DNA from 4 places in the Arthrobacter sp. 10T44 genome. Region 3 is predicted to be linked to each of the others. Evidence: predicted binding sites of a transcription regulator. Region 3 holds the regulator's gene; each other region holds the start of a gene.
What was found. The regulator HrcA, encoded in region 3, represses chaperone genes, less so after heat shock. The targets are predictions, from matches to a motif close to TTNGCACTCGNNNNNNNCGAGTGCNAA.
Positions count from the first base shown of each region.

Region 1: groL (chaperonin GroEL) is a predicted target of HrcA. The motif match lies at 2,897-2,923, and genes of this name have one in related genera.
Region 2: groES (co-chaperone GroES) is a predicted target of HrcA. The motif match lies at 1,686-1,712, and genes of this name have one in related genera.
Region 4: AC1DBL_RS01270 (FmdB family zinc ribbon protein) is a predicted target of HrcA. The motif match lies at 2,382-2,408, and genes of this name have one in related genera.

Region 1 is NZ_JBFTGT010000003.1:89,075-93,268, reverse strand. Features, by position in the region: gene AC1DBL_RS06995 (RNase H family protein) at 1-815, opposite strand, end outside; gene groL (chaperonin GroEL) at 1,074-2,711, opposite strand; gene AC1DBL_RS06985 (ABC transporter substrate-binding protein) at 3,009-4,194, opposite strand, start outside.
Region 2 is NZ_JBFTGT010000001.1:303,212-307,405, reverse strand. Features, by position in the region: gene AC1DBL_RS01370 (THUMP-like domain-containing protein) at 1-1,065, opposite strand, end outside; gene AC1DBL_RS01365 (hypothetical protein) at 1,122-1,535, shown strand; gene groES (co-chaperone GroES) at 1,870-2,166, shown strand; gene groL (chaperonin GroEL) at 2,246-3,856, shown strand; gene AC1DBL_RS01350 (acyltransferase family protein) at 4,046-4,194, shown strand, end outside.
Region 3 is NZ_JBFTGT010000002.1:346,210-350,403, reverse strand. Features, by position in the region: gene AC1DBL_RS06125 (16S rRNA (uracil(1498)-N(3))-methyltransferase) at 1-541, opposite strand, end outside; gene dnaJ (molecular chaperone DnaJ) at 544-1,671, opposite strand; gene hrcA (heat-inducible transcriptional repressor HrcA) at 1,752-2,765, opposite strand; gene AC1DBL_RS06110 (DUF3097 domain-containing protein) at 2,998-3,852, shown strand; gene AC1DBL_RS06105 (DUF4870 domain-containing protein) at 3,975-4,194, shown strand, end outside.
Region 4 is NZ_JBFTGT010000001.1:277,366-281,559, forward strand. Features, by position in the region: gene AC1DBL_RS01255 (GNAT family N-acetyltransferase) at 69-710, opposite strand; gene galU (UTP--glucose-1-phosphate uridylyltransferase GalU) at 715-1,620, opposite strand; gene AC1DBL_RS01265 (5-formyltetrahydrofolate cyclo-ligase) at 1,730-2,359, shown strand; gene AC1DBL_RS01270 (FmdB family zinc ribbon protein) at 2,497-2,748, shown strand; gene AC1DBL_RS01275 (RcpC/CpaB family pilus assembly protein) at 3,046-3,612, shown strand; gene AC1DBL_RS01280 (hypothetical protein) at 3,646-3,933, opposite strand; gene AC1DBL_RS01285 (AAA family ATPase) at 4,000-4,194, opposite strand, start outside.

The DNA.
Region 1 (4,194 bases), on a different contig from region 3:
CTGCCGATCTCGGTAAAGTCCGGGTGCAGCAGCACTCCTGTGCGCCCCAGATCCGAGCGCGTCTCGGGGAGCAGCAGCTCTCGCTCCAGCGCCTCGACGATTGCCTCCGGGCTCTGCTCCGGGCCGGCCGCCGCAACGCGGGATTCCTCCTCCAGTTCGCTGAAGAGATCCGGCTCAGCGAAAAGGCTGGATTCGCCGAACAGCGTCGGCTCAGCGATCAGTTCCCGCGTTCCGGCGTGAGCGGACGATGCCTGCCGGGACTGCGCCGGGGCTGAGGCCGGGGCCGGCGCGGCCGAAGCCTGCTGCGCGGCGGGGGCAGTCTGCACGCCGGCGGCGGCAACGTCTCCGGCTCGGACGAAGCCGGGGCCCTGCCGGGCCGCGACGCCCTGCTGGTAGGCGGTGGCGGCGGCCCTGGCGCGGTCATCCGCCGCCTCGTTGAGGTCGTGGCCGGCGTGTCCGCGGACCCATTCGAAGGTGTACTTGCGTCCGGTGAGCGCCTGATCGATCTCCTTGAGCAGCTCAACGTTGAGCACCGGCTTGCCGTCGGACTTCCGCCAGCCTTTACGCTTCCAGCCGGGCATCCACTTGGTCACCGAGTTGATGACGTACTGGCTGTCGCACAGAATGTGCAGGTCCTCGCCCGGAAGGTGCGCCGTGGCCCGGAAGAGGTCCAGGACGGCCATCAGCTCCCCCTGGTTGTTGGTCCCGTGCGGCCACCCGCCGGCACGCCAGCAGTCGTCGTTCACGTACCAGGCCCATCCGGCCGGGCCGGGATTTCCTAAAGCCGAACCGTCGGCCGCTGCTGTAATCGTCACTGCACCATCCTGCCAGACCTCCGCCGCCCGACGCTCCCGCACCACCGGCACTGGCACCGGCGCCGACACCGGGTAAGAGCACCCCACCAACCGAGAGAACGTCCGGCCGACCACCCCACCACTTGAGGGAAGGTGCCCCGGGGCGGGAGGGTTAAACGCCGACGGCGGCCCCACCAGTGGTGGGACCGCCGTCGTCGAACGTGCCGTCGCTGACGGAGAACCGTCAGTTCAGGCGTTCAGGGCTTGGTAGCCGGGTGGTTAGAAACCGCCCATGCCGCCCATGCCGCCCATGTCGTCGCCGCCGCCCATGGCCGGGGAGTTCTTCTCCGGCTTGTCGGCCACAACGGCCTCGGTGGTGAGGAACAGGCCGGCGATGGAAGCCGCGTTCTGCAGGGCCGAGCGGGTGACCTTGACCGGGTCGTTGATGCCGGCAGCGAGCAGGTCGACGTACTCGCCGGTTGCTGCGTTCAGGCCGTGGCCCGCGGGCAGGCCGCGGACCTTGTCCACCACAACGCCGGGCTCGAGGCCGGCGTTGAAGGCGATCTGCTTCAGCGGGGCGTCGATGGCTACGCGCACGATGTTCGCGCCGGTTGCCTCGTCACCTTCGAGCTGCAGGTTGGCGAACGCCTTGGCGCCGGCCTGGATCAGGGCCACGCCACCGCCGGCGACGATGCCCTCTTCGACAGCAGCCTTGGCGTTGCGGACAGCGTCCTCGATGCGGTGCTTGCGTTCCTTGAGCTCAACCTCGGTTGCGGCACCGGCCTTGATGACTGCAACGCCGCCGGCCAGCTTGGCCAGGCGTTCCTGCAGCTTCTCGCGGTCGTAGTCGGAATCGGAGTTCTCGATCTCGGCGCGGATCTGGGACACACGGCCGGCGATCTGGTCGGCGTCGCCGGCACCTTCGACGATGGTGGTCTCGTCCTTGGTGACAACAACCTTGCGTGCCTTGCCCAGCAGTTCGAGGCCGGCGGTCTCAAGCTTGAGGCCAACTTCCTCGGAGATGACCTGGCCGCCGGTGAGGATGGCGATGTCGGCCAGCTGTGCCTTACGGCGGTCACCGAAGCCCGGAGCCTTGACGGCGACGGACTTGAAGGTGCCGCGGATCTTGTTCACGATCAGGGTGGCCAGAGCCTCGCCCTCGATGTCCTCGGCGATGATCAGCAGCGGCTTGTTGGACTGCATGACCTTTTCGAGGACTGCAACCAGTTCCTTGACGTTGGAGATCTTGGAGTTGACGATCAGGATGTACGGATCCTCGAGGACCGTTTCCTGACGCTCGGCGTCGGTGACGAAGTAGGCCGAGATGTAGCCCTTGTCGAAACGCATGCCCTCAGTGAGCTCCAGCTCGAGGCCGAAGGTGTTCGACTCCTCGACGGTGATGACGCCTTCCTTGCCGACCTTGTCCAGGGCTTCGGCAATCAGGGCGCCAATTTCGTTGTCACCGGCGGAGATGGACGCGGTGGCGGCGATCTCTTCCTTGGTTTCGATTTCCTTGGCAGAAGCCAGGAGCTCGCGGGTGACCGCTTCAACAGCCTTCTCGATGCCGCGCTTGAGGGACAGCGGGTCAGCGCCGGCCGCGACGTTGCGCAGGCCTTCCTTGACGAGGGCCTGGGCCAGCACGGTTGCCGTGGTGGTACCGTCACCGGCGACGTCGTCAGTCTTCTTGGCAACTTCCTTGACCAGCTCGGCGCCGATCTTCTCGTAAGGGTCGTCCAGCTCGATCTCCTTGGCGATGGAGACACCATCGTTGGTGATCGTGGGGGCGCCCCACTTCTTTTCGAGGACGACGTTGCGTCCACGCGGGCCGAGGGTGACCTTGACGGCGTCGGCGAGGATGTTCAGGCCCCGCTCAAGACCGCGGCGTGCCTCTTCATCAAATGCAATGATCTTGGCCATAACGGCAGTAGTCCTTTCGGGACAGTCGTTAAGAATGAACCTTGCGCTGCGGTGCCCGCGACGGACGATTCCAACCCGGCAGCCTCTGTACGCCGCCGGGCCGGGGATCTCACCCCAGCCAGGTATTTCTCTCGCTCCCGGTCCGTCCGCCGCCTCCACGCGACCGGCCGAACCGGGGCGTCGAGTTAGCAGTCAATACGCGGGAGTGCTAACTCCATAATTAGCACTCCCCCGGGGAGAGTGCAAGCAGTGGTGAGGTCAGGGTGCGCCCCGCCGGGCGCTCTTCGCTAGGAGCGATCAGGAGCCAGCGCTGCGGGCGGTTTCGCTGCCGGTCATCTCGGCGTTGTTGTCCGGGCCATAGCTGTAGACCATGTAGGCGGCGGCGGTGACGTCGCCGTTGCTGTCGAAGTTGATCGGGCCGGAGGCGCCGTCGTAGTCGGGGCGCTTGCCGGCGCGGAGCGCGGCCACGCATTCCTGGTAGGACTTGCAGGCCGCGGCTTCCCCGGACGGGGCCCCGGTACCGGCAGCCGTTCCGCCGGACACTGCGACCAGCTTCGAGGCGATGGAGGTCCCAGCGTCGTCCTCCGCCGCGGCGGCGGCGAGGGCGGCGAGGTTGACGGCGTCGTACGTCTCGGCGGCAAACGCCATGTCCTTCAGGCCCGGGTCGACGGCCACGAGTTCCGCCTGGAAGTGCGCGGAGGGGAACGTGCCCGGCAGGACCCCGCGGGCGCCGTCCAGCGCCTTGGAGCCAAGGCCGTCGCCGTACTGGTTTACGGCCCCGTCGCTGAGGATGAGCTTCTTTCCGGACAGTCCCGCGTTGTTGAGCTCGGCGATGGCGCCCTGGGCACCGTCCCGGGCCACCAGCACGACGGCGTCCGGCGAGGCAGCCTTGGCCGCCGCGGCCGCCTGTTGCGCCTGACCGGCCTTGAATTCAGCGTCGACGGAGGTGCCCAGGCCCGCGGCCTTCGCAGCCGCCGAGACGGCCACGGAGACGTCCTTGCCGTAGTCGCCTTCCTCGTGCACCACGGCAAGGGTCTTGGCGCCGCCGTCCTGGGCGAGCTTGACCAGGACCGAGGCCTGCGCGATGTCGGCGGCCGCGGTCCGGAAGTAGTAGCCGCCGCTCTTGTACGAGCTGAGTCCCGGCGCGGTGTTGGCCGGCGAAATGAGCGCGACTTTGGCGCGGGAGAGGACGTCGATGGCGCCGGCGGCGCGGCTGGAGTCGGTGGGCCCGATCACGACGTCGGCCTTGGCCGCCACCAGGTCCTTGGCCTGGGCCGCGGTGTCCGTACCGATGGACTCCGGCAGCAGTTCCACGGGCTTGCCCTTGTGGCCGCCCGCCGCGTTGATTTCCTTGACCGCCAGCTTCGCCGCCGCCAGTTGGGGCGGATTGAGGAAGTCCTGCCGGCCGGTGTTGTCCAGGATCAGGCCGATCCGCAGCGTTCCGTCGCCGCTCGCCTCCGCGGCATCCACCCGGGCATTGCCG
Region 2 (4,194 bases), on a different contig from region 3:
GACGCCCACGCCGTTGTCCTTGACCCAGGACTTGAGCGCCTTGACGTTGAACGGCATCACCTCAAGGACCTTGTACGCGCGGGCATACGGGGTATCGTGCAGTTCCGGCGCGCAGATATAGGCGATGTGTTCGTCCAGCAGATGACCGCCCAGCTGGAGCGCGACGTCGGCGACCAGGCCGGCGCGGATCACGGCGCCGTCGGGCTCGTAGAGGTAGCCTTCCACCGGGCCCAGCGGGGCCTCCGGGCCGGCGCCGAAGTCCTCCGAGCTGGTGAGCTCCGCGGCGCCTTGCGGGCCGATTACCAGCGCGGCACGCCGGATTCCGGGCCGGCGGACCGCGTTGAACCACAGCGCAACTTCGGTGACGTCGCCGCCCACCGAGACCCACTGCGCCTCGCAGTCCTCCGGGACGGAGGCATGCGGCATGCCCGGGCCCATCTTCACGCCGACGGCACGGCCGGACGAGGCCAGGGATTCCACGAAGGACAGCGGGGGGGAGAAGTCCTCCGGATCCCAGAGTCGCTTGGTCCCGGAACTTGAGGTGGTGCGGCGGGCCGGGTCCAGCCAGACGCCGTCAATCCCGTCGAGCGGGACGGCGGCGGCATCGGCATGGACGACGGTGGCGTTCCGGAACGGGATCAGGTTCATCGTGGCGCAGGCGGCGGTGGTTTCGTCCAGTTCCACGGCGGTCACCTTGATGTCCAGCGAGGCCAGGGCCATTGCGTCGGCTCCCAGTCCGCAGCCCAGATCCGCCACATGGGCAATCCCGGCCTCGGCGAAGCGCTGCGCGTGCCGCGCCGCTACGGTCAGCCGGGTGGCCTGTTCCAGGCCGGCCCGGGTGAAAATCATCTGCCGGGCGAATTCACCGAACTTCGCTTCCGCCTTTGTCCGCAGGCGGGACTGGGTGAGTGCCGCGGAGACCAGCTCGGGGGAATGACCGGCCTTCCGGAGCGAGGCGTTGAGGCGGAAGGCCTCCTCCTCGCGGTACGGTCCCAGCGAGGCCAGCAGCTCCCAGCCCTCCGGATTGAGGAGCGGGGCGATCTGGTCCTGCGTAGTCTCAGCCATGCCATCAAGCGTAGTTCAGGCGGGGAACGCCCGGCGCGCCCGATAGGCTGGACGGCATGGATGGCAGGGACACAGACGACTTCGGCACGGCAGGCACCCGGGAGAACACCGTCGGGGAGGCCCGGGACAGCCGGGGACTGGCCCGCTTCGCCCGGCCGGCGCTGATCGCCGGCATCGTGATCGCCGTCGTGTGCGTGGCGTTGCTCGTCATTATCTTCTTACTGGACTCCTTCAATGCGACCGTCTACTCCGTCGGCGGCAAGGACGTGAAGGATGCGACCGATGAGGCGCGCGCGATCCGTGACACCTATGCCGCAGCCCGGGTGGGCGGCATCATCGCCCTCGTCCTCGGCGTGGTCGCTGCCCTCGCCGGCGGCTTCGTGCTGTACCGCGAACGCAACGCCTCCGCCCGGATCGAGGAAGACGACGACGGCCAGGACTGGGACTACGAGGACCTGGCGGGGGAGTAGGCCGCCCCAGCCTGGGCGCGGACCGAGGGACATGCCCATCCTTCGGCACCAGCACCGGACATATTGCCGATATGCCCATTGCCGGCAGCTGGCGATGAGCATGTCCGTCACTCCGGACGTTCCCGCCGGACGTTCACCAGTGACGAACTTCTGGCACTCACCTTGACCGAGTGCTAACTACTTACATAGAGTCGTCATTAGCACTCTCCCTAGGCGGGTGCTAACACGTGAAGCATGTTCCGCCGGGCTACTGCCGGCACCGCGACGACGGTTTGTACGCCACGGCTCACCGCTTCATAGTCCACAAATTTGCTGACGAAAAGGAGAGGTCCGAGTGTCGGTCTCTATTAAGCCTCTTGAGGATCGTATTGTTGTCCGCCCGCTCGAAGCCGAGCAGACCACGGCTTCCGGCCTGGTTATCCCGGACTCCGCACAGGAGAAGCCGCAGGAAGGCGAAGTTGTTGCAGTAGGCCCCGGCCGCTTTGATGACAATGGCAACCGCGTTCCCGTTGACGTTGCCGTTGGCGACGTTGTCATCTACTCCAAGTACGGCGGAACCGAAGTTAAGACCGGCGGCACCGAGTACCTCGTGCTCTCCGCCCGCGACGTTCTGGCGATCGTCGTAAAGTAACTCTCTTGGACCCCCGCGCCGCCGATCCTTCGCTTTGAACGAACGGCTGCGCGGGGTTCTGTCTTGAAAGGACAAAACCATGGCAAAGCAGCTTGCGTTTAACGACGCTGCCCGCCGGTCGCTCGAAGCCGGCATCGATAAGCTCGCCAACACGGTCAAGGTGACGCTCGGCCCGCGCGGCCGCAACGTCGTGCTGGACAAGAAGTGGGGCGCCCCCACGATCACCAACGACGGTGTGACTATCGCCCGCGAAGTAGAGCTGGACGACCCCTATGAAAACCTTGGCGCACAGCTCGCCAAGGAGGTCGCCACCAAGACCAACGACGTCGCCGGCGACGGTACCACCACCGCCACCGTGCTCGCCCAGGCCCTGGTCAAGGAAGGCCTGCGCAACGTTGCCGCCGGCGCCGCCCCGGGCCAGATCAAGCGTGGCATCGAGGTCTCCGTCGAGGCCGTGGCCGCCCGCCTGCTCGAAAACGCCCGCCCGGTCGAGGGTACCCAGGTGGCCAACGTGGCCGCGATCTCCGCACAGAGCGACGAGGTCGGCGAGCTCCTGGCCGAGGCCTTCGGCAAGGTCGGCAAGGATGGTGTGATCACCATCGAGGAGTCCTCCACCACGCAGACCGAACTGGTCCTCACCGAGGGCATGCAGTTCGACAAGGGCTACCTGTCCCCGTACTTCGTCACCGACGCGGAACGCCAGGAAGCAGTCCTCGAAGACGCCCTTATCCTGATCAACCAGGGCAAGATCTCCTCGGTCCAGGAATTCCTGCCGCTGCTGGAAAAGGCGCTGCAGAGCTCCAAGCCGCTCTTCATCATCGCCGAAGACGTCGACGGCGAGGCACTCTCCACGCTGATCGTCAACCGTATCCGCGGCACCCTGAACGTCGTGGCCGTCAAGGCTCCCGGTTTCGGAGACCGCCGCAAGGCCATGCTGCAGGACATCGCGACCCTCACCGGCGCGCAGGTTGTCTCCCCGGAACTGGGCCTCAGCCTGGACACCGTGGGCCTTGAGGTCCTGGGTACCGCCCGCCGCATCACCGTCACGAAGGACAACACCACCATCGTTGACGGCGCCGGTTCGGCCGAGGACGTCGCGGCCCGGGTTGCCCAGCTGCGCGCCGAGCTGACCCGCACCGATTCGGACTGGGACAAGGAAAAGCTGCAGGAACGCCTGGCCAAGCTGGCCGGTGGCATCGGCGTGATCAAGGTTGGCGCTGCCACCGAGGTCGAGCTGAAGGAAAAGAAGCACCGCATCGAGGACGCCGTGTCCTCCACCCGCGCTGCCCTCGAAGAAGGCATCGTGGCCGGCGGCGGCTCCGCCCTCATCCACGCCCTCAAGGCGCTTGATGAGGATCCGGCTGTCCAGGCGCTCGACGGCGACGCGGCAGCTGCCGTGGGCATCGTCCGCCGGGCCTTGACCCAGCCGCTGCGCTGGATCGCCCAGAACGCCGGCTTTGACGGCTACGTCGTCGTCGCCAAGGTGGCCGAATCCGCCGTCAACCAGGGCTTCAACGCCAAGACCGGCGAATACGAGGACCTGATCGCGGCCGGTGTCATCGACCCCGTCAAGGTCACCCGCGCGGCCCTCCGCAACGCGGCCTCCATCGCGGCGCTGGTTCTCACCACCGAAACCCTCGTGGTGGAAAAGCCGGCCGACGAGGACGAGCACGCCGGACACCAGCACTAAGGTTTCCGAGCACTAGGTTCCGTGCAAAGAAGGGACCGGACCAGCGTCAGCTGGTCCGGTCCCTTTTGTTCCCCGGAGCCATGCCGTCGGGGTCCGGGCATCGTGGCCGGCGTCATCCGAAAGGGACCGACGCCGAACCGGGTTGTATAGTTGCTCTGGCTGTCTTGCGTTGTTTCTACGGGGGTTTGTATGTCTGGAGCGGTAACGCTCGTCTCGCCGCGCGAAACGAGCGCCGAGCCACGTCCTGCCCGGGGGACGAAATTCAGGCCGGAAATCCAAGGACTGCGTTCGCTCGCGGTGCTCATGGTGGTCACCTACCACATCTGGTTTGGCCGGGT
Region 3 (4,194 bases):
GAACCGCGTCCTCGTGCAGGATCACGGCCAGGTCCGCGGCGGCTACGGCCGCCTGCAGGCCGTTGCCGTCCACCGCGGCGCGGACCTCCGGAATCCAGGCGCGGCGTGCCTGCTTCGCGGCTGCCGTCACCACGGACTGCCATTTGGCGTGCGCCTTCGCCGCGCGTTCGGGTTTCCAGCGGACGATCGAGCGTTCGGCCTGCCAGGGCACGACGGCGTCAATCCCCAATTCGGTCGCGGTCTCAGCCGCCAGCTCGTCGCGGTCGCCCTTGGCCAGGGCCTGCACCAGCACCAGCCGAACGTCAGGCCTTGGCTCGGTCACGACCTCGCCGCACTCCACCGTCAGCTCCTGCGGCGCGGCGGCCGTCACGGTGCCGGTGATCCGCTTGCCGGCGCCGTCGGCGATGTCCACCGGCTCCCCCACGGCCAGGCGCTTGACCGTCACCGCGTGGCGCGCCTCGGCGCCTTCGAGGACGAACGTCGCGCCGGGGACCAGCTGGTCCAGGGTGCCTGCGGGGGTGAAGAAGACCGGGTTGCTCACCGCTACAGGTTACCGAGCCGGTCCCGCAGCTTCGCGAAGACGCCGCCGCTGGCGGCAAGCTTCCCTTCGGTGAACTGCTCGCCGCGGAGTTTGGCGAGCTGGCGCAGCAGGTCTTCCTGGGCGGCGTCGAGCTTCGCGGGGGTATCCACCTGCAGGTGGACCTTGAGGTCTCCGCGGCCGTAGCCGCGCAGGTGCGTGACGCCCAGGCCACGCAGCGTGATGACCTCGCCGGACTGGGTGCCGGCCTTGACGTCGATTTCCTGTTGCCCGTCGAAGGTCTCAAGGGTCAGCTCTGTGCCGAGCGCGGCCGCCGTCATCGGGATGTTCAGGCTCGCGTGCAGGTCGTCGCCTTCGCGCACGTAGGTGGGGTCGTTGTTGACCCGGATCTCGACGTACAGGTCACCGGACGGGCCGCCGGCAGGACCGGCCTCACCCTGGCCGGAGAGCTGGATGCGGGTGCCGGTAGCGACGCCGGCGGGAACCTTGACGGTAAGCGAGCGGCGGCTGCGGATGCGGCCCTGGCCGGCGCATTCGTTGCAGGGATCCTTGATCACCGTGCCGAAGCCCTCGCAGCTGCCGCAGGGGGCAGTGGTCATGACCTGGCCGAGGATGGAACGCACGGCGCGCTGGACCTGGCCGCTGCCGCCGCAAATGTCGCAGCGCTCGGGGTGGCTGCCTTCGCGGCAGCAGGAACCCTCACAGGTGGGACAGGTGACGGCGGTGTCCACTTCGAGCTTCTTGTTGACCCCGAAGACGGCGTCGCGCAGGTCGATCCGGACGCTGATCAGGGCGTCCTGGCCGCGCCGCACCCGGGATGCGGGGCCGCCCTGGCCGCCGGCGCCGCCGAAGAAGGTTTCGAAGATGTCCTGGAAGGCGAAGCCCTGGCCGGCGTAGCCGCCGCCGAAGCCGTTGTCGTTCCCGTTCTCGTTGCCCGTCGTGTCGTAGACCCGGCGCTTTTGCGGGTCGGAAAGCACCTCGTAGGCATGGGTGACCGCCTTGAAGCGCTCGGAAGCGTCATCACCGGGGTTCACATCCGGGTGCAGGGTCCGCGCAAGCTTGCGGTAGGCCTTCTTGATCTCTTCCCCCGTGGCTTCACGGGAGACTCCAAGAACGTCATAGTGGCTGCTCAAAGTCTGTATCTCTTCCTTTTTGTACTGCCAGTGGGGCACTGCCTGTAGTTGGCAAGAAGTCCGGTTCCGGATCCGGCCCGTCAGGGCCCGAGGATCCGCGAAAGGTAGCGGGCCACCGCACGGACGGCGGCCATGGTGGTGGGGTAGTCCATCCGGGTGGGGCCAAGGACTCCGACCTTGGCCGTGGCGTCCGGGCCGTAGCCGGTGGCCACCACGGACGCTTCGGACAGGCCGTCGTAAGGGTTCTCCCGGCCGATGCTTACCGTGACGCCGCGCGGGTCCTCTGCCATGTCGCTGAGCAGGCGCAGCATCACCACCTGCTCTTCAAGCGCTTCGAGCACGGGTCCGATGCTCAGCGGGAAATCCACATTGGACCTGGCCAGGTTGGCGGTCCCGGCCATGACCATCCGTTCCTCGCGGCTGCTCGCGGCAAGCGATTCAAGCCCGCGGGCCAGGGCCTGGGCGGGTCCCCGCCGCACCGGCGGACAGCTGTCCACCACGGCCTGCAGCGACTGGGGCAGCAAGCTCAACGGGGTGCCGGAGAGCCTGGCCAGGAACAGGGTGCGGAGTTCGGCGAGGGCGTCGTCGCCGAAGTCCTGGCCGACGTCGATCACCCGCTGTTCCACCTTGCCCGTATCCGCGATCAGGACCGTGAGTACCTTGCGCGGCGCCAGGAGCACGAATTCGATGTGCCGGACGCGGGCCCGGCTCAACAGCGGGTACTGCACGACGGCGACCTGGTTCGTCAGCTGCGACAGCAGCCGCACCGTCCGGTCCAGCACGTCGTCGAGGTCATCGGACCCCTCGAGCAGCGCCTGGATGGCGCGGCGCTCCGCCGGAGAGAGGGGTTTGACGGCCGAAATCTGGTCCACGAACAGGCGGTAGCCCTTGTCCGTGGGAATCCGGCCGGCGCTGGTATGCGGCGCCGTGATCAGGCCCTCGTCTTCCAGGGCGGCCATGTCATTGCGGATCGTGGCGCTGGACACGCCCAGATGGTGCCGTTCCACCAGGGCCTTGGATCCAACCGGCTCGCGGGAATGGACGTAGTCCTCCACGATGGCGCGCAGCACTTCGAGTTTGCGTGGCTCGCTCACTCTCCACCTCCAATCGACCCGTATCGGTTCGCCGGTGCCGCCGCGCGTGCAAGAACACCCGGGGTTAGCACTCGACATGCCTAAGTGCTAACCAGTCTAATATGAGTCGCGCCGTTGTTAGCATTGGATTCGCTGCGGGCGTGAGCCCCGGGACTGGTGTTTCCCGGCACACCACAAGCCGCGCCGCCGTTCTGTCCCCCGTAATTCCCGAGTGCAAAGCAGTGTGTAGCAGATGTCGTACCAGAATTGGGGCCCGCAGGATCTCTCCGCGCCCGCCAAGGCCCAGCTGCCCGCGATCCCGGTGGAGCGCGGCATGGTGCTGGAGGACGTGCAGTCCGGCTGGGTGGGCGCCGTAACCCGGGTGGAGAAGTCCGGCGGCATGCACGTCGTGGCCCTCGAGGACCGGCGCGGCAAGTCCCGATCCTTCCGCCTCGGCTTCGGCTTCCTGCTCGAGGGCCAGCCCATCCGGCTGATGCCGCCCGCCCCGCGGGTTCCCGCGGCGGGTGCCGGAGTCGGCGCGCGCACCGCCTCCGGTTCGGTCCGGGTGGAGGGACAGCGTGCCCAGGTCGCGAAGGCCAGCCGGATCTGGGTGGAAGGCAAGCACGACGCCGAACTCGTCGAGAAAGTCTGGGGTGACGACCTCCGCGTCGAGGGCATCGTGGTCGAGCCGCTGCACGGCATCGACGACCTCGCTGCCGCCGTGAAGGAGTTCCGGCCCGGCCCCGGCCGTCGCCTCGGCGTCCTGGTGGATCACCTTGTTCCAGACTCGAAGGAGTCGCGAATCGCCGACGCGGTGATGGCCTCCCCGGGCGCGGCCGGCAACGTGCTGATCGTCGGGCACCCGTACGTCGACGTCTGGCAGGCCATCCGCCCTGCCGTCCTGGGCATTGAGCGGTGGCCGGTGATTCCGCGCGGGGTGGACTGGAAGACCGGCATCCTGACGGCCTTCGGCTGGCCGCACAGCACCAAGGAGGACATCGGCCTGGGTTGGCAGAAACTCCTCGGCGCTGTCCGCAGCTACGCGGACCTGGAGCCCTCCCTGCTGGGCCGGGTCGAAGAGGTCATCGACTTCCTCACGGTGCCGTAGCCGCCTCCCCGTGCTTTAGTTCGCGGTCCGAGCAAGTATTCTTGGTAGGGCGGCCGCTGCATTTTGTTGCGGCCGCGGCTCGTACAGGTACCTACGCTCCACCGCAATCCAAAGGACGAAACGTGGCAGAAGACGCACGCGAACACACGGATCACCAGGCCGGCCATGGCCAGTCGCAGTACCATGGCGTTCCCGCAAATGCTCTGCCGTTGACGGCAAGCGAGGACCGGCAATGGGCCACCCTGGCGCACTTTGGCGGCATTCTGGGTTGCATTCCCGCGCTGCTGATCTACCTGATCTTCAAGGACCGCGGCCCGTTCACGGCGCAGGAGTCCAAGGAGG
Region 4 (4,194 bases), on a different contig from region 3:
GGGCGGCATTGGCAGCGGTGTGTCGCGAGGCAACTGCCAAATCACTGGATATATGACGAAACTGCTGGTCAGGCGGGGGTTTCCGGTGCCTGTGCGGGGCGTGTTTCCAGCCACCGGGCCAGCAGGCCCCCGGGGACTTCCTCGGAGGTCAGGGCGAAGGTGCGGTGGTCCGCCCATGCGCCGTTTATGTGCAGGAAACGCGGCCGGTAGCCCTCGTCGCGGAATCCGAGTTTTTCCACCACCCGCAGGCTCGGACGGTTCTCCGGCCGGATGTTGATTTCCATCCGGTGCAGCCCCAGGGTCCGGAAGCAGTAGTCAGTCGCCATCGCGACGGCGGTGGGGGCTATGCCCTGGCCGGCGCGGTCCTGGTCGACCCAGTAGCCGAGGGTGGCCATCATGGCCGAGCCCCAGACAATCGAGGAGACCGTCAGCTGCCCCACGATCACCGGTTCCTTGAACCCGGGAGTCCAGGCAGCAATGACAAAGGGAAGCGCGGTGGCCTGCGCCGCCTGGGCCTTGAGCGACCGCACCATCTGCCGGTAGTCAGGCAAGCCGCCGCCGGGTACCGGGTTGGACGCTTCCCAGGGGGCCAGCCACGCGTCGTTGCGGGCCCTAAGCTCGCTCCACTCCTTGCGGTCCCGGTACCGGATCGGACGCAGCACAAGATCGCCGCACTCCAGGGTCACCGGCCAGGTGAAGCTGCCCCCCATGGGACTATTTCGTCAGGCTGGAGGCGAAGCCGGGCAGCCATTCGCGCAGACCGGGGCCGAGGTCATCGCTGTCGCAGGCGAGCTGGACGCAGGCCTTGAGGTAGCTGAGCTTGTCGCCCGTGTCATAGCGGCGGCCGCGGAAAATGACGCCGTACACGCCGTAGCCTTCACCTTCGCCGGCGGAAAGTTCCTGCAGGGCGTCGGTGAGCTGGATTTCGCCGCCGCGGCCGGGTTCGGTCCGCTCGAGGACCTCGAACACCGCGGGGTGCAGCACATAGCGGCCGATGATGGCCAGGTTCGAAGGGGCCTCGTCGACGTCGGGCTTCTCCACCAGCTGCTTGATCCGGACGTACTCCTCGCCCTCAACCGGCTCGACGTCGGCGCAGCCATAGGCGCTGATCTGCGAGGGGTCGACCTCGATCAACGCCACGACCGAGCCGCCGGTCTTTGCCTGGACCTCGATCATGGTGCTGAGCAGCTCGTCGCGGGCATCGATGAGGTCGTCGCCCAGCAGCACGGCAAAAGGTTCGTAACCGACGTGCTGCTTGGCGCGCAGCACGGCGTGCCCGAGGCCCATGGGGTCGCCCTGGCGGACGTAGTGGATATCGCCCAGGTTGCTCGCGGCCTGGATGGACTCCAGCTTGGCGGTGTCGCCCTTGGCCTCCAGCGTCGCTTCCAAGGTGGGCACGCGGTCGAAGTGGTCCTCGAGGGCGCGCTTGTTGCGTCCGGTGATCATCAGGACGTCGTTGAGGCCCACGTTCACGGCTTCCTCGACCACGTACTGGATGGCCGGCTTGTCGACGACCGGCAGCATTTCCTTCGGCATCGCTTTGGTGGCCGGAAGGAAACGGGTGCCGAGGCCCGCAGCGGGGATGACGGCCTTACGGACGGAGGCGTTGGGTGTAATCACTCGACTAATCTAACTGAGGGGGCAAAACATCAGGTAATTGTCCCCACCGGCACGGCAGCCGCGGCAGCCGACATCATCAGGCGCCGCCCGGGCGAGAGGACGCCACCGCATGAGCACCAAGGAAGAGATCCGTTCGCGGCACCGGCTGCGCCGGACAGCGATGTCGCCGGCGGAGCTGGATGCCGCCGGTTCGGCAATCGCCCGGCACGGTCTGGCGTGGGCCTCCGGGCTGGCCGACGGCGGACCAAGCACCTTCGCTGCCTACCTCGGCGTCGGTTCCGAGCCGCCCACCCTGCCTCTCTTGGCCGCCCTGCATGATGCCGGCCACCGGGTGCTGCTCCCGGTCTGCGAACCTGGACTGGCGCTGAGCTGGGTGTACTGGACCCCGACCTCGGAGTTTGTCCGCAGCCGTTATGCACCCATCCAGGAGCCGACCGGTGAACGGCTCGGCACGTCCGTGATGCGGGATGTGGCCGGAATCTTCCTCCCGGCCACGGCCCTGGACCGTTCGGGCAACAGGATCGGGCAGGGCGGCGGCTATTACGACAAGTTCCTTGCGGCCCTCGCCGCCCTGCCGGCGGGCCCTTCCCGGGCTGGCGACGGCCCGCTGCCGACGGCGGCCGTCGTCTACGACGCCGAGGTACTCCCCGCTGGCAGCATCCCGGCGGAGTCCTTCGATCAGAAGGTCGCGGCCGCCCTGACTCCTGGCGGCTTGGTCCGGCTTGCCGGGCTCTCCTAGCCGCAGCCGGCGGGTGATAGAATTGGCACTCAGGCCCTGCGACTGCTAATGCGGTTTCCTCGTCCACCGATTCCGGTGGCGGAGATGCCGCTCCGGCAGCACGGGACCTGCTCGTTTGTCCAAGAGGAGGAACCCCAGTGCCCACGTATGCATATGCCTGCAAGGACTGCAGCCACGCCTTCGAGACCGTGCAGTCGTTTACGGACAGCTCCCTGACGACCTGCCCGGAGTGCCAGGGGACGTTGCGCAAGAAGTTCAACAGCGTCGGCGTCGTGTTCAAGGGCTCCGGCTTCTACCGGACCGACTCACGCGACAGCAAGGGCAGCGCCGTCGCCCCCGCTGCCAGCCCGGCTGCGAGCTCCGCACCGGCTTCCGCCGCCGCCAACTAGTACCCGGCAGGCCGGCACCCCCGCGGTTGTCCACATAGCGCCGCCCGGGCCTGACGCCGGCTGGCTTCCCCACCATAACGTGGCGGCATGGCCCACCGCAGCCGCCGCACACTCTTTTCCCGATCAGCACCGTCTTACGGGTCGACGCCGCGTTTCAGATCGGCTCCGTCACCGCTTCCGCGCGCTGCCATCCGCCCTGGCTCGCGCCGCAAATTTCCGCCGAGGCGGCGCTTCCGCGGCTGGCTGGGAAGACACCGAAGGCTGGTCATAGCCCTGCTGCTGTGCCTCGCCGCCGGCATGGCCGTGCAGCAGCTGACTCCTGCGCCCGAAGCCACCGTTACCGCGTGGGCCGCGGCCAAGGATCTCCCGGCCGGCCGGGTGCTGGACGCGGCCGACGTCGTCGCCATCCAGATCCCGCCCGGCGTTCTGCCCGCCGGCCCGCTTGACCCTGCCGGACTGGACGGGAAACAGCTCGCCGTGGCCCTGCGCAAGGGCCAGCTACTCTCCGACTCACAGTTCGTCGGCCCCGGGCTGCTTGCCGGCAGTCCGCCGGGTTCGGTGGCCGTGCCACTTCGCATGGCAGACCCTGCCTCGATCCAGCTGGTCTCCCCAGGCCAGCTGGTCAATGTCGTGATGACGAGCGGCGACGGTTATGAAAAGGCAGCCGCTTCCCGGCTCCTCGCTTCGGCTGTTCCGGTCCTGTGGACCTCAGCGCAGGGCGGCCGGGCCGGCCCATGGCTCGACGCCGGGGCGACGGACGGCCTGATCGTGGTGGCCGCGGACCCTGACCAGGCCCGCCAACTCGCCGGAGCGTCCACGCAGGGCAAGCTGTTCTTCGTCCTGGTCAGGGCCGCGCGCGGATAGCGGAGGTCGCCGGCTGCTTCGCCGGCGTGCGGGTCAGCCCCAGTGCGGCGGCCGCTGCTCCTTGAGCCAGGCATCGTGGTCGTAGCTCCCGGGCTGGTCGCCCCAGCGTCGCGGATCGTCCTCGGCCGCCTTGTTCGGCAGCAGTCCGCCGGAAGCCGCGGCGCCGGCCCCCGGCTGCCCCTGTGGTTTCTGGGCGGGCGCTTCCTGGTTCCGTTCAGCGGTGTCCGGGGCAGTCACGTTCGGGTCGCCTGCCTGCTTTGCGTCACCGCTGTCACTGCCGTCACCGTGGTTGTTGTTTTCGTTCTCGCCGTCTGCGCTCATGCCGCCGGCCTCCTTGCTGCAAATAACTGTTCAGCGCCTCCGGTCAGTGCCTCCGGGTCCCGCCGGTTAGCCCCGGTCAGCTGCGGCCGGAGCGTAGGCATCTTGCCCGTCTTCGACGCTCAGGTTTTCGATGTCGTCGGAGAAACCGGGCGAGGGGCGCACCCGGCTCGGCGCCGCAGGCTTCTCCAGTCCGAGGTAGCCGCCGATCCGGTCCGCGCAGGCGGACGGATCGGTGAAGACCTCTATTGTCCATAGTGGCAT